DNA from 2 places in the Sporosarcina jeotgali genome. Region 2 is predicted to be linked to the other one. Evidence: predicted binding sites of a transcription regulator. Region 2 holds the regulator's gene; the other holds the start of a gene.
The links. The regulator LexA, encoded in region 2, represses DNA repair genes until DNA is damaged. The targets are predictions, from matches to a motif close to CGAACATATGTTCG.
Positions count from the first base shown of each region.

Region 1: a site for LexA is predicted at 3,181-3,194, ahead of PGH26_RS03325 (YhjD family protein). Genes of this name have one in related genera too.

Region 1 is NZ_CP116341.1:733,162-738,651, reverse strand. It holds gene hemE (uroporphyrinogen decarboxylase) at 1-71, opposite strand, end outside; gene PGH26_RS03340 (antibiotic biosynthesis monooxygenase family protein) at 304-831, shown strand; gene PGH26_RS03335 (M20 metallopeptidase family protein) at 942-2,108, shown strand; gene PGH26_RS03330 (competence protein ComK) at 2,287-2,835, shown strand; gene PGH26_RS03325 (YhjD family protein) at 2,804-3,163, opposite strand; gene PGH26_RS03320 (DUF3225 domain-containing protein) at 3,294-3,914, opposite strand; gene PGH26_RS03315 (response regulator transcription factor) at 3,976-4,650, opposite strand; gene PGH26_RS03310 (sensor histidine kinase) at 4,671-5,490, opposite strand, start outside.
Region 2 is NZ_CP116341.1:1,135,967-1,141,456, reverse strand. It holds gene tkt (transketolase) at 1-898, opposite strand, end outside; gene PGH26_RS05345 (DUF896 domain-containing protein) at 1,004-1,237, opposite strand; gene PGH26_RS05340 (YneB family resolvase-like protein) at 1,303-1,962, opposite strand; gene yneA (cell division suppressor protein YneA) at 1,962-2,276, opposite strand; gene lexA (transcriptional repressor LexA) at 2,464-3,084, shown strand; gene PGH26_RS05325 (methionine gamma-lyase family protein) at 3,503-4,768, opposite strand; gene PGH26_RS05320 (trimeric intracellular cation channel family protein) at 4,886-5,490, shown strand, end outside.

The DNA of each region.
Region 1 (5,490 bases), 400 kb from region 2:
TACCAAACCGGTGTGTGATCAATGTGTTCTCCACGAGCCGCTCGAAGAAGTGTATCATTTACTATAGCCATGAACAAAATCCCCCATTCTTTTTTACCGAACTTAATTCTACATATTTCGTGTAGCTTATCGTTTTCAATATAGACGTAAACTGTTGGGATGTATAGCAATATACACCTATTGTCATAAATTTGTGCCACATTTGGTCATTGTTTTGACACGGGTTGTTTTAGGAGGTGGATTCGGGGGAAATAACTATGTAAGAGATGACATTGAATAGATCAGCCAAGGAGGATACTAATTATGAAAAATGTATTCATTACACGTGGGACTCCAGAATTCATGGAGAAAATTAAAGAGAAATATGCTAGCGAGAAGATGATTTTAATGCACGGCAGCGGGGGCTCTCAATTGCTGCATGAAACTGAAGGCAAAACAGTCTTTCAGACCCCTCATCGATACGAGGTTGTTTCAGAAGTGGGGCAGCTTCAAGAACATGGATATTTCGCTTTGAACAACATTGCCATTTCGGATGAAGGCAAGCCTATTTTTGAAGAACGTTTCAAAAGAGAGCATCCGGCGATGGAAAGCACTCCAGGATTTATTGCTTTTCGCTTGCTGCGCCCTATCGGTTCGGATACCTATATCCTTTTGACAGAGTGGGAGGACAGCAAAGCATTCGATACGTATAAGCATGATCCGGCCTTTAAAGCAGCTTACGATTCTACGCAGAATGATATCGTTGAGGGACCGGCATTTCATATTTTCGCAAGTGCACCTTATCTTACATTATTCAGTTCCCTTCATACTCCTGATCCTGATCAAGATTAAAATCGATTCCTTAAAAGAGGCCATGCGCCTCTTTTTTTGTTATCAAACAATTGCGAGTTTAAAAACACACTGATATACTGGATACCATATTCAAAAAAGGAGCTGTCTTTATGAACGAAAAACTTTACGCGCTGCTCGACAACTCTTTTGATGACATGGTTAGCGTTCGACGCTATTTGCACCAGCATCCAGAAGTGTCATTCCACGAAAAGAATACTGCACAATATATCCAAGATTTCTACACGAAGTTAGGGGTAGAGTTCCGAAGCAATGTTGGCGGAAATGGAGTTGTCGCACGTATCGAAGGCGGAAAACCTGGTAAAACAGTTGCGCTCCGCGCTGACTTTGATGCATTGCCGATCCAAGACCAAAAAGATGTCCCTTATAAATCCACCGTTCCTGGTGTCATGCACGCATGCGGTCACGACGGACATACGTCCACCCTGCTGCACCTTGCTAAAGCAATGAATGAGCTGAAAGATGAACTTTCTGGAACGTACGTATTCATTCACCAGCACGCTGAAGAATACGCTCCAGGCGGTGCTATTTCAATGATTGAAGATGGCTGCTTGGACGGTGTGGATGTTATTTTCGGTACTCATTTATGGTCGATGATGGAACCAAACACTATTCAATACGTGAGCGGTCCGATTATGGCCGCTGCAGATCGTATCGAAATTACAGTTCAAGGTGCCGGGGGCCACGGTGCTTCTCCTCACCAAACAAAAGATGCTATTGTAATTGCATCTCAACTCGTGACCAATTTCCAGCAACTCGTCTCACGTCGTGTGGACCCGATTGAATCTGCTGTATTATCCATCGGCTCATTTGTGGCCGACAACGCATTCAACATTATTGCGGATAAGGCCGAACTCAAAGGAACTGTGCGCACATTCTCTCCTGAAATCCGTGATCTCATGGAATCTGAAATCCATCGAATTGCTGAAGGGACAGCACTGATGAACAACTGTGAAATCGACGTAACCTACACGCGGGGATATCCAGCTGTCGTAAATCACGAAAAAGAGACAGCATTTTTACGTGACGTTGCACAAGATGTTCCAGGTGTAAAAGAAGTAATCGAAACGATTCCTCAAATGGGCGGAGAAGATTTCGCTTACTATTTGGAACACGTCCCAGGCACGTTCTTCTTCACTGGTGCACAGCCTGAACATCCGTTTCCTCATCACCACCCGCGATTCGACTTTGACGAATCCGCAATGAGTTCCGCTGCTAAAACTTTAGGCGCAGCTGCCCTTGCCTATCAAAACCAGTAACCATTTGCTCTGCTGCTTGTGTGCATTTCTTATCTCTCTTTTCAACAAGGGACGCTAAGAAACGCCAAGTGCAGAGTTTTTTCGCGTTTTATTTCTGATTATTTTGTTTTTACTGATTGCTTTCCAATATTTATCCTATATAATAGGAATTATTACTTAGTGAGTAGGAGTGACTTGGATGCATTCACGAAAGAATACCGAGAATTACCTGATTAATTCCGATACATTTGTTTTACAACCGATTCGGGAGGGCTATAAACTGACGACTCGGGTAATTGAACGTCATTCTGAATTCGAACTTCCTAAAAAGCCGATTCAAATCGTCAAAAAAACATGCGAACTTTACGGTGCTTCCTTAAAAACACGGACGTTGACCGCGCGTCATGCACTCGGAAACCGCCATAAGACACCAATCGTTGTCGCTCATGCATTCGACACACCTTATATCTTTTTACCGACGATGTCTCCGAATTCCGAAGAGAATGTTTGGATTTCTTATCATGCGATTGCGGATTTTCAAGAGGAGAATGTCGGATGCACGGTTATGCTGGAAAATGGCTATAAAATGAAAGTCAACGTGTCGACACCAACTATGTGGCGCCAATTCGCTTTTGCTGCATTATTGGAACGGGATTTTGCAAAAAAACAATTTTTACTGCAGCGGCCACGGACATTCCTTGCACAGGAAGGCTCATTCAGATACCCGGTTGCCGAAGATACTGAGTGAGTAATTCCTCTGTTCGATTACGTAAACGCACATTTAAGTATCTTCTGCAGTCCTCCTGATGATTATGGACAAAAATGTACTCAGTAAAAATATCGTCCATCTTCCCTCTTATAACCGATAATTGATTCATTCGCAAATATGCGGCCGTATTTCCCAGCTCTTTGTGTACACATTTAGCGACCTCATCCACGAGTCCCAAATACGGCTTTTTTAATTTAAAATCCCCATGCTGAATGAGTAAACGATCCCGCTCTAAAATCGTCAAAACCATCGGCAGGTAAATCATATTTTCTAAATAAGGAATCACTTCCTTTTTCAAGACTGACATTTCCTTCGCCTCCAAAACGAACATCTGTTCTTATTCGTATTCTATGCCACTTCAAGAAAAAATGCAACAAAAAACAGTGGATTCGAAGGCGGCTGTCCGCGTTCGAATCCACTGTTTGCAATTGATTGACTTATTTTGTTTCGGGATCGCCAATGTAGTGGACTGCTTTCACTTTCCAAGTGTCCTTATCGTTTACCATAACGGTCACTTGGCGGCCTTCACTGACACTTTGTTCGCCGCTTTCTTTATCTTTCACTGCAGTTTCCATAGTAGTAAATACTTGCACCTCTTCATCTGAATACTTAACGATTGTAAGTTTTTCAGGGGTGCGGGTCAGTTCGCGGGTTGCGAGTAATTCTTCAGTCGCTGCACGTTCTTCATCCAGATCATAACTGTCAGTAGAAAGCGTTTCTAGATACGCATCTACTTGTCCTGCATTTAGCGTATCAATATAACGATTGAAGGCTTCTGTAATAGCTTTCTTCTGCTCAGCAGGTACATTTGCTGCTTCTTCGATACTTCCGCCATCTAAGCTGAAGCCGATGTCGTCACTAGCGTCGTCTGCTTTGTCTTCCTTCCCTTTAGTTTCACCTTTATCTGTCACTCCATGATCAATCGAACCATATTCATTCGTCTGTTCACCATCGTCAATCGACCCTGGATTGCCTTGAGCAGCATCATCCTCACTGCTGCAGGCACTTAGCATAAGGGCAAGAGTAACTGCTCCTGCAAATCCTGTTACTTTTTTCATAATTGTTCTCCTTTCATAGCAAAAGGACCATCCAATTGGAGGCCCTTTTATAAATGCTGCATTACTTCACTTCAACCCAGCCATTTTTAATCGCTGTCACAACCGCTTGTGTCCGGTCGTTCACGCTCATCTTTTGAAGGATGCTTGAAACGTGATTCTTTACAGTCTTTTCTGAGATGAATAATGTTTCTCCAATTGCCCGGTTACTTTGGCCATCCGTCAGCAATTGCAATACTTCACACTCGCGCTTCGTCAACAAATGCAGCGGACGGCGAATTTCGTGCTGATGGAATGATCCTTTATATTCCCGTTCGCTTAATCGGCGATATTCTGTCACCAGATTATGAGTAACTTTAGGATGTAAGTAAGATCCGCCAGCAGCTACGACTTTAATTGCCTGGACAATCGCATCCGCATCCATTTCTTTCAGCATGTATCCAAGTGCACCTGTTTTCAGTGCCTGGGAAACGTATGACTCATCGTCATGAATGGACAATACAATGACTTTCGCATCTGGATATTTGGTCATCAGCTGCTCAGTCGCTTCAATCCCATTCATGCGGGGCATATTGATATCCATGAGAACTACGTCAGGATTATTCTCTTCATATAAAGTAAATACTTCGCTGCCGTCATCGCCTTCTGCTACAATTTCAAACGTATCTTCAAACGCAAGAATACGCTTGACTCCTTCGCGGAATAATTGATGATCATCTACTATCATGATTGTTGTCATGTTCGTTCCCTCCAAAGCATCTATTTGCCCATACTATCGGGATTAAATGGGATTTTAAAGAACACGCTTGTCCCTTTACCAACTTCTGAAGTGATTTTAAAATCGCCTTTCAACAAGTCGATGCGCTCTTTCATCCCAATAATCCCAAATGATTTTTCTTTTACTTCATTTTGATCGAATCCTGATCCGTTATCTTTTACAATTGCATTCATTGTTTCACGCAGCCATTCAACTTTCACCCATACGTCACGACTGCTTCCATGCTTAATGGCATTATTAACAGATTCTTGAACTAAGCGAAACACCGCAATTTCAAAACTAGACTCGAATCGGCGGTCTTCTCCGATGCTCTGAAAGTGTATACGGACATCGGGTTCATACTCCATAAGAGTGGATAAGTATTTTTTCAAAGTCGGCACCACACCGAGATCGTCAATCGCCATTGGGCGAAGATCATAAATAATTCGGCGTACTTCATATAATGAACTGCGTACCATTTCTTTTAAGTCCTGAAACTCAGCAAGTGCTTGCTTCGGACCTTTTTGTTCATACACTTTTTCAATGAGTCCGGACCGAATGAGGACGCTGGCCATCATTTGAGCAGGTCCGTCGTGAATTTCTCTTGAGACTCGTTTGCGTTCTTCTTCTTGTGCTTGAATGATCCGAATCGCAAAGTCCTGCTTATGTCTGGCCGTTTCAAGCGCTTCGCCTACATCCTTCAAATCTGAAGTTAAGTAAGTGACCACAGTGGATACTTGATTTACAAGCTGATCCGCTCGTTCAATCGTCTCCAGCAGTTCCGCCAGACGCCGGTCCAAGTCATCGCGTTGAATACGCAGT
Region 2 (5,490 bases):
ACGTTTTAAAGTGGTCATAAACTTCTTCAGGGACGTGGAAGTCCTCTTCAAAAGTCCACTTGTAAGCTTCTTTTGTAAGTTTCATCTCATCTTCACCAAGCGGTGCTCCATGAGCATCTGATTTACCTGATTTGTTAGGTGAGCCATATCCAATAACAGTTTTCACTTCAATTATTGTCGGACCGCCCGTATTTTGTTTCGCTTGTTCAATTGCTTGAGACAAGCGCGCTGTGTCATTGCCGTCACCAACATGAATGTAATTCCATCCATATGATTCAAATCGATTTTGAATTTTTTCTGTGAAAGACATATCTAATTCCCCATCTAGGGAGATGTCGTTACTATCGTAGAGAACAATCAGCTTATCCAATTCAAGATGTCCAGCGAGTGAAATCGCCTCAGCCGCCACACCTTCCATTAAGTCTCCGTCACCACACAGCGCATAAGTGTAATGATCCACAACATCAAAACCTGGCTTATTGTAAGTAGCAGCAAGATGCTTTTCAGCCATAGCCATTCCAACAGCCATTCCAATACCTTGTCCTAACGGTCCTGTGGTCGCTTCGACTCCAGCTGTATGGCCATATTCAGGGTGACCCGGTGTTTTAGATCCCCACTGACGGAAATTCTTCAGTTCGTCCATTGGCAAATCATATCCGCTTAAATGGAGCATGCTGTATAGAAGCATTGAGCCATGACCTGCCGACAAAACAAAGCGATCCCGGTTAAACCAAGATGGGTTTGACGGATTATGATGCATGTGCTGGGTCCATAGTACATACGCCATTGGCGCAGCACCCATAGGAAGGCCAGGGTGGCCAGAATTTGCTTTTTCGATAGCGTCGATCGATAACGTCCGGATCGTATTAATCGCCAGTTGATCAGTAGTGTTAGTCATCGGTAATTACACCCTTTCACAATCTCTTATTTTAACTAGATTCCTCATCCATTGTAATGAAAAAACCGCAGGAATACAAACTGCGGTCAGATGATATGCGGATACTTAATTTAAAAACTTCTTGTTTTGAGCATCTTTTACTTTTTCAGGTGTTACGTCATTTCCATCAGGGTCCAGCACTTTAACATTTTCGATGGTATCTCTCATTGTTGAACGGAAAGTTTTCAAATACTCACTGCGCAATTGAGATTGCTCTTTCGCTTCTTCAATGGAAAGACCCGATGTTTTTGCCTTTTTTGCAAGCTCATTAATACGGTTTATCTTATTTTCTTCCAGCATAACGTTCCCTCCAGTTCACATTCATTATTTAGAACGTAAACAAAAACGGCCAGAAGTGCAACCAATTAGCCTTCCTGCTCTGCAACAAATTCCTGATATCGTCTATGGACCGTTGCCTTGCTCACCTGATGACCTAGTCCTTTAAGTACAGAAGTGATTTCTTCAAAAGTCAGTCCCTTATCGCGCAAAGAAACAATTTCAAGTACGGGTGCATCTATTCGTTCCCTGCCTTCCGCATTACCTTGGTTTCGTAAATTGTGTTCTGGTCTGTACCCTGCCTCTACAGCTCGTTTCATTCCTCTTCGTATCTTTGCATTATGTAATTTCCGCTGATATTCTTCTACTATTGCAAGTATTTCAAGAAGCATGGAGTCCATTTCATTCAATTCTAATGGGCCGCTGTCATGATTCGTAAAAACAGAAGTATTTGTTTTTGCGAGCAGGTGTAAAACTGCGACACGGGCATTCCCTCTGCCAAGACGTGTTTCATCTTGGATTAAAACAGCATCAATGGAATCCTCTTTAATATAATCAAGAAGATCCAATAGGCCTTCCCGATCCAATTCATATCCACTGTGTTTGTCAGTGAATGATTCAGCCACGCTGAAATCCAATCTTTTTGCCAGCGCTGTCAGTTCTTCATGCTGACGTGTTAATGATAACTCCTGAGTATCTTTTTCAGTACTTACTCTGCAGTACAAAACGCAACTACCCCGATTCCCCATTATTCTCCCTCCTCTGCAAGGACGAGTCGAGTATCGTCAACCTCCGGCCCAAAATGTGCAGGCAACTTGAGATCTTCACCTGCAATAATAGCAGAGTCAGATAAATTATTCAGTGTCGCCACTTCTCGTATCCACCGGTCTGCAGGCACATCACCTGCATAGCGCTCCGCTAGCTGATAAAGCGTATCTCCTTCGACGACTGTTACTTCAATAATGTCTTGAGGAACTGAAAATTTAAGAATAAGGACGAAAGTTAAAATTGCAAATAAGGTAAAGGCTGCTATGATATTTTTGTTTTTTCGGATGATTGTCATGGATGATTTCCCCTTTCAGAATGTACGTTCGCTTCTATGCTTTTATTATATGCGAACAAAGGTTTGTGTGTCAACACTAAAAATTAGAACCTTTGTTTGCTATGCGTACGAACACATGTTATACTATTTTCATAGAAACACTTCGCAGAGCGACGTCTCCTGCAAAAAAAGTGAAGAGGTGAACATATTGAAAAAGATCTCCAAAAGACAGGAAGACATCCTGACTTTCATTAAAGATGAAGTGCAAAAAAAGGGATACCCGCCTTCCGTACGGGAAATTGGTGAAGCTGTCGGACTTGCTTCCAGCTCAACTGTCCATGGCCATCTCGCGCGACTTGAAAGTAAAGGACTAATTAGACGCGACCCAACTAAACCCCGTGCCATTGAGATTTTGGATCAAGATGGAATGGACGAGTTAAAAACAGGCGTCGTTCACGTTCCTTTAGTCGGAAAAGTTACAGCTGGAATTCCGATTACTGCAATTGAAAATATCGAAGAGTACTTCCCCATTCCGGATACGTTCGGGACTTCGGAGGACAACTTATACATGCTGGAAATCGTAGGAGATAGTATGATTGAAGCTGGTATTTTAAATGGAGACCGCGTCGTTGTGAAGCAGCAGCATACTGCCAGTAATGGTGAAATTGTAGTAGCGATGACTGAGGAAGATGAGGCAACCGTGAAACGTTTCTTCAAAGAAAAAGATTACTTCCGTTTGCAGCCCGAGAACTCATCAATGGATCCTATTATTATTGAGAATGTATCGATTCTCGGCAAAGTGGTCGGTGTTTATCGCACGATTCATTAATTTTATAGATAAAAACTGCGTATTCCTCATTCACTTTGAGGGATACGCAGTTTTTTTAGTGGGGGATTTTTTGCATGCGGGTATGGGCACTTTCTATAGGCTATGGTCATTTTCGCAAGTTTATGAGCGCTTTCCCTGGGTTATGAGCGCTTTCCTCGGTTTATGATCACTTCCACAGGGCTATGAGCGCTTTCCGCGGGTTATGATCACTTTCACAGGGTTATGAGCGCTTTCCTCGGGTTATGATAACTTTCACAAGGTTATGAGCGCTTTCCGCGACTTATGATCATTTTCACAGGGTTATGAGCGCTTTCCTCGGTTTATGATCACTTTCACAGGGTTATGAGCGCTTTTCCACGGGTTATGATCACTTTTACAGGGTTATGAGCGCTTTCCGCAGTTTATGATCACTTCCACCTTATGATTTGATTAATTCAAGTTCGATTAGTCGCTCAACAGACGATAGGATGGCGACTTTTACGTGTTCGTACGTGAGGCCGCCTTGGATGTACGCTGTATACGGCGGACGAATAGGGCCGTCCGCTGTCAACTCGATGCTGGAGCCTTGGATGAAGGTTCCAGCGGCCATAATGACATCATCTGCATAGCCTGGCATGTACGATGGCACAGGACTCACGTGTGCATCGATTGGTGAGTTGGCTTGGATCATTTGGCAGAATGCGACCATTTGCTCGGCATTTTGGAATGATACCGATTGAATCAGATCCGTTCGGGCTGCAGAATAATGAGGGGCTGTCACTAGCCCATAGGATTCAAGCATGCCTGCCGTAAATTGTGCGCCCTTTACGGCTTGACTTACAGTGTGCGGAGCTAGGAAAAATCCTTGGTACATTTCTCGTAACGTATCCAGTGATGCTCCTGCTTCTGCGCCTAAGCCAGGTGAAGTCATGCGGTATCCGCATTTCTCAATCAATTCTTTTCTTCCTGCAATGTAGCCGCCTGTACGAGCAAGACCGCCACCCGGGTTTTTGATCAATGACCCCGCCATCAGATCTGCACCAACATCCGTCGGCTCCAGCTCTTCGACAAATTCACCATAACAATTATCAGTAAATATAATAATATCGGGATGATTTGCTTTTATCCGCTTCACCATGTCGCCAATCTCGGCAACTGTGAACGATGGGCGGTCCGCGTAGCCTCTGGAACGCTGAATGGCAATCATTTTAGTGTTGGGATTGATCTGACGTTCAACTTCTTCATAGTCAACAGTTCCATTTTCCAATAAATCAACATGATGGTAGCCGATATTGAAGTCCTGCAGCGAGCCTGTATCTTGATCTCCGCCGGATACGATTGACTCTAACGTATCATAGGGCTTCCCTGTTATATAAAGCAGTTCATCTCCGGGCCGCAATATCCCGAAAAGGCTAATCGCAATCGCATGTGTGCCCGAAATGATTTGACCGCGCACTAGACTTGCTTCCGCTCCAAAAACATCGGCATATAATTGCTCAAGCACTTCTCTGCCTGCATCATCATATCCATATCCAGTGGATCCGGTTAAATGAAAGTCACTCACACGATTCTTTCTGAACGCTGCCAATACTTTCTTTTGATTGAGGAAAGCGATGCGTTCGGCAGCTTTTGCATAAGGTTGTAGTTCGTTTTCAACTTTTTCTGCACGATTTAAGATTTCATCGTTCAATTGCTGTATACTCATTCAGGATGCTCCATTCTGTACCATAGGTTTACTGCCCATTTTAACAGGTAGAACGCTTTCGGTAAACGGATTCTCATCCTGACAATTTTAAAACGTATTGAACGGAGGAACTTTGAAGTGACATGGGATGTATTTAGTCTGATTGGTACAGCCGCATTTGCAATTTCGGGTGCGATTGTTGCGATGGAAGAGGACTTTGATATGTTTGGAGTCTATATATTAGGAATGGTCACTGCGTTTGGCGGAGGCGCCGTACGGAACGTTTTTATAGGAGTTCCCGTTTCAGTCTTATGGGGACAAGAGCTGTTTTTCACAGTTGCGTCAGTACTTATAGCAGTCATCTTTTTCTTTTCCGGATACTTGCTGAAAACGTGGAATAGGTGGGGATCTTACTTTGATGCGGTTGGGTTAGCTGCCTTTGCCATTCAAGGCGCCTTAATGGCCGTTGAGATGGAAATGTCTCTGTTCGCTGTAGTGGCGGCAGCGGTGTTGACAGGTGCCGGCGGAGGAGTCATCCGTGACTTGCTTGCCGGACGTCAGCCTTTGGTTTTTAAAAGTGATATCTATGCAGTATGGGCCGCACTTGCTGGTTTAATTGTTGGATTCGATACGTATATACACGATGCTGCACTTTATATATTGCTCATTGCTACAGCCGCGTTACGCATGTTATCCATTAAGTTTCACTGGCAGCTGCCGCAGCGCTCTTTATTGCCAAAATA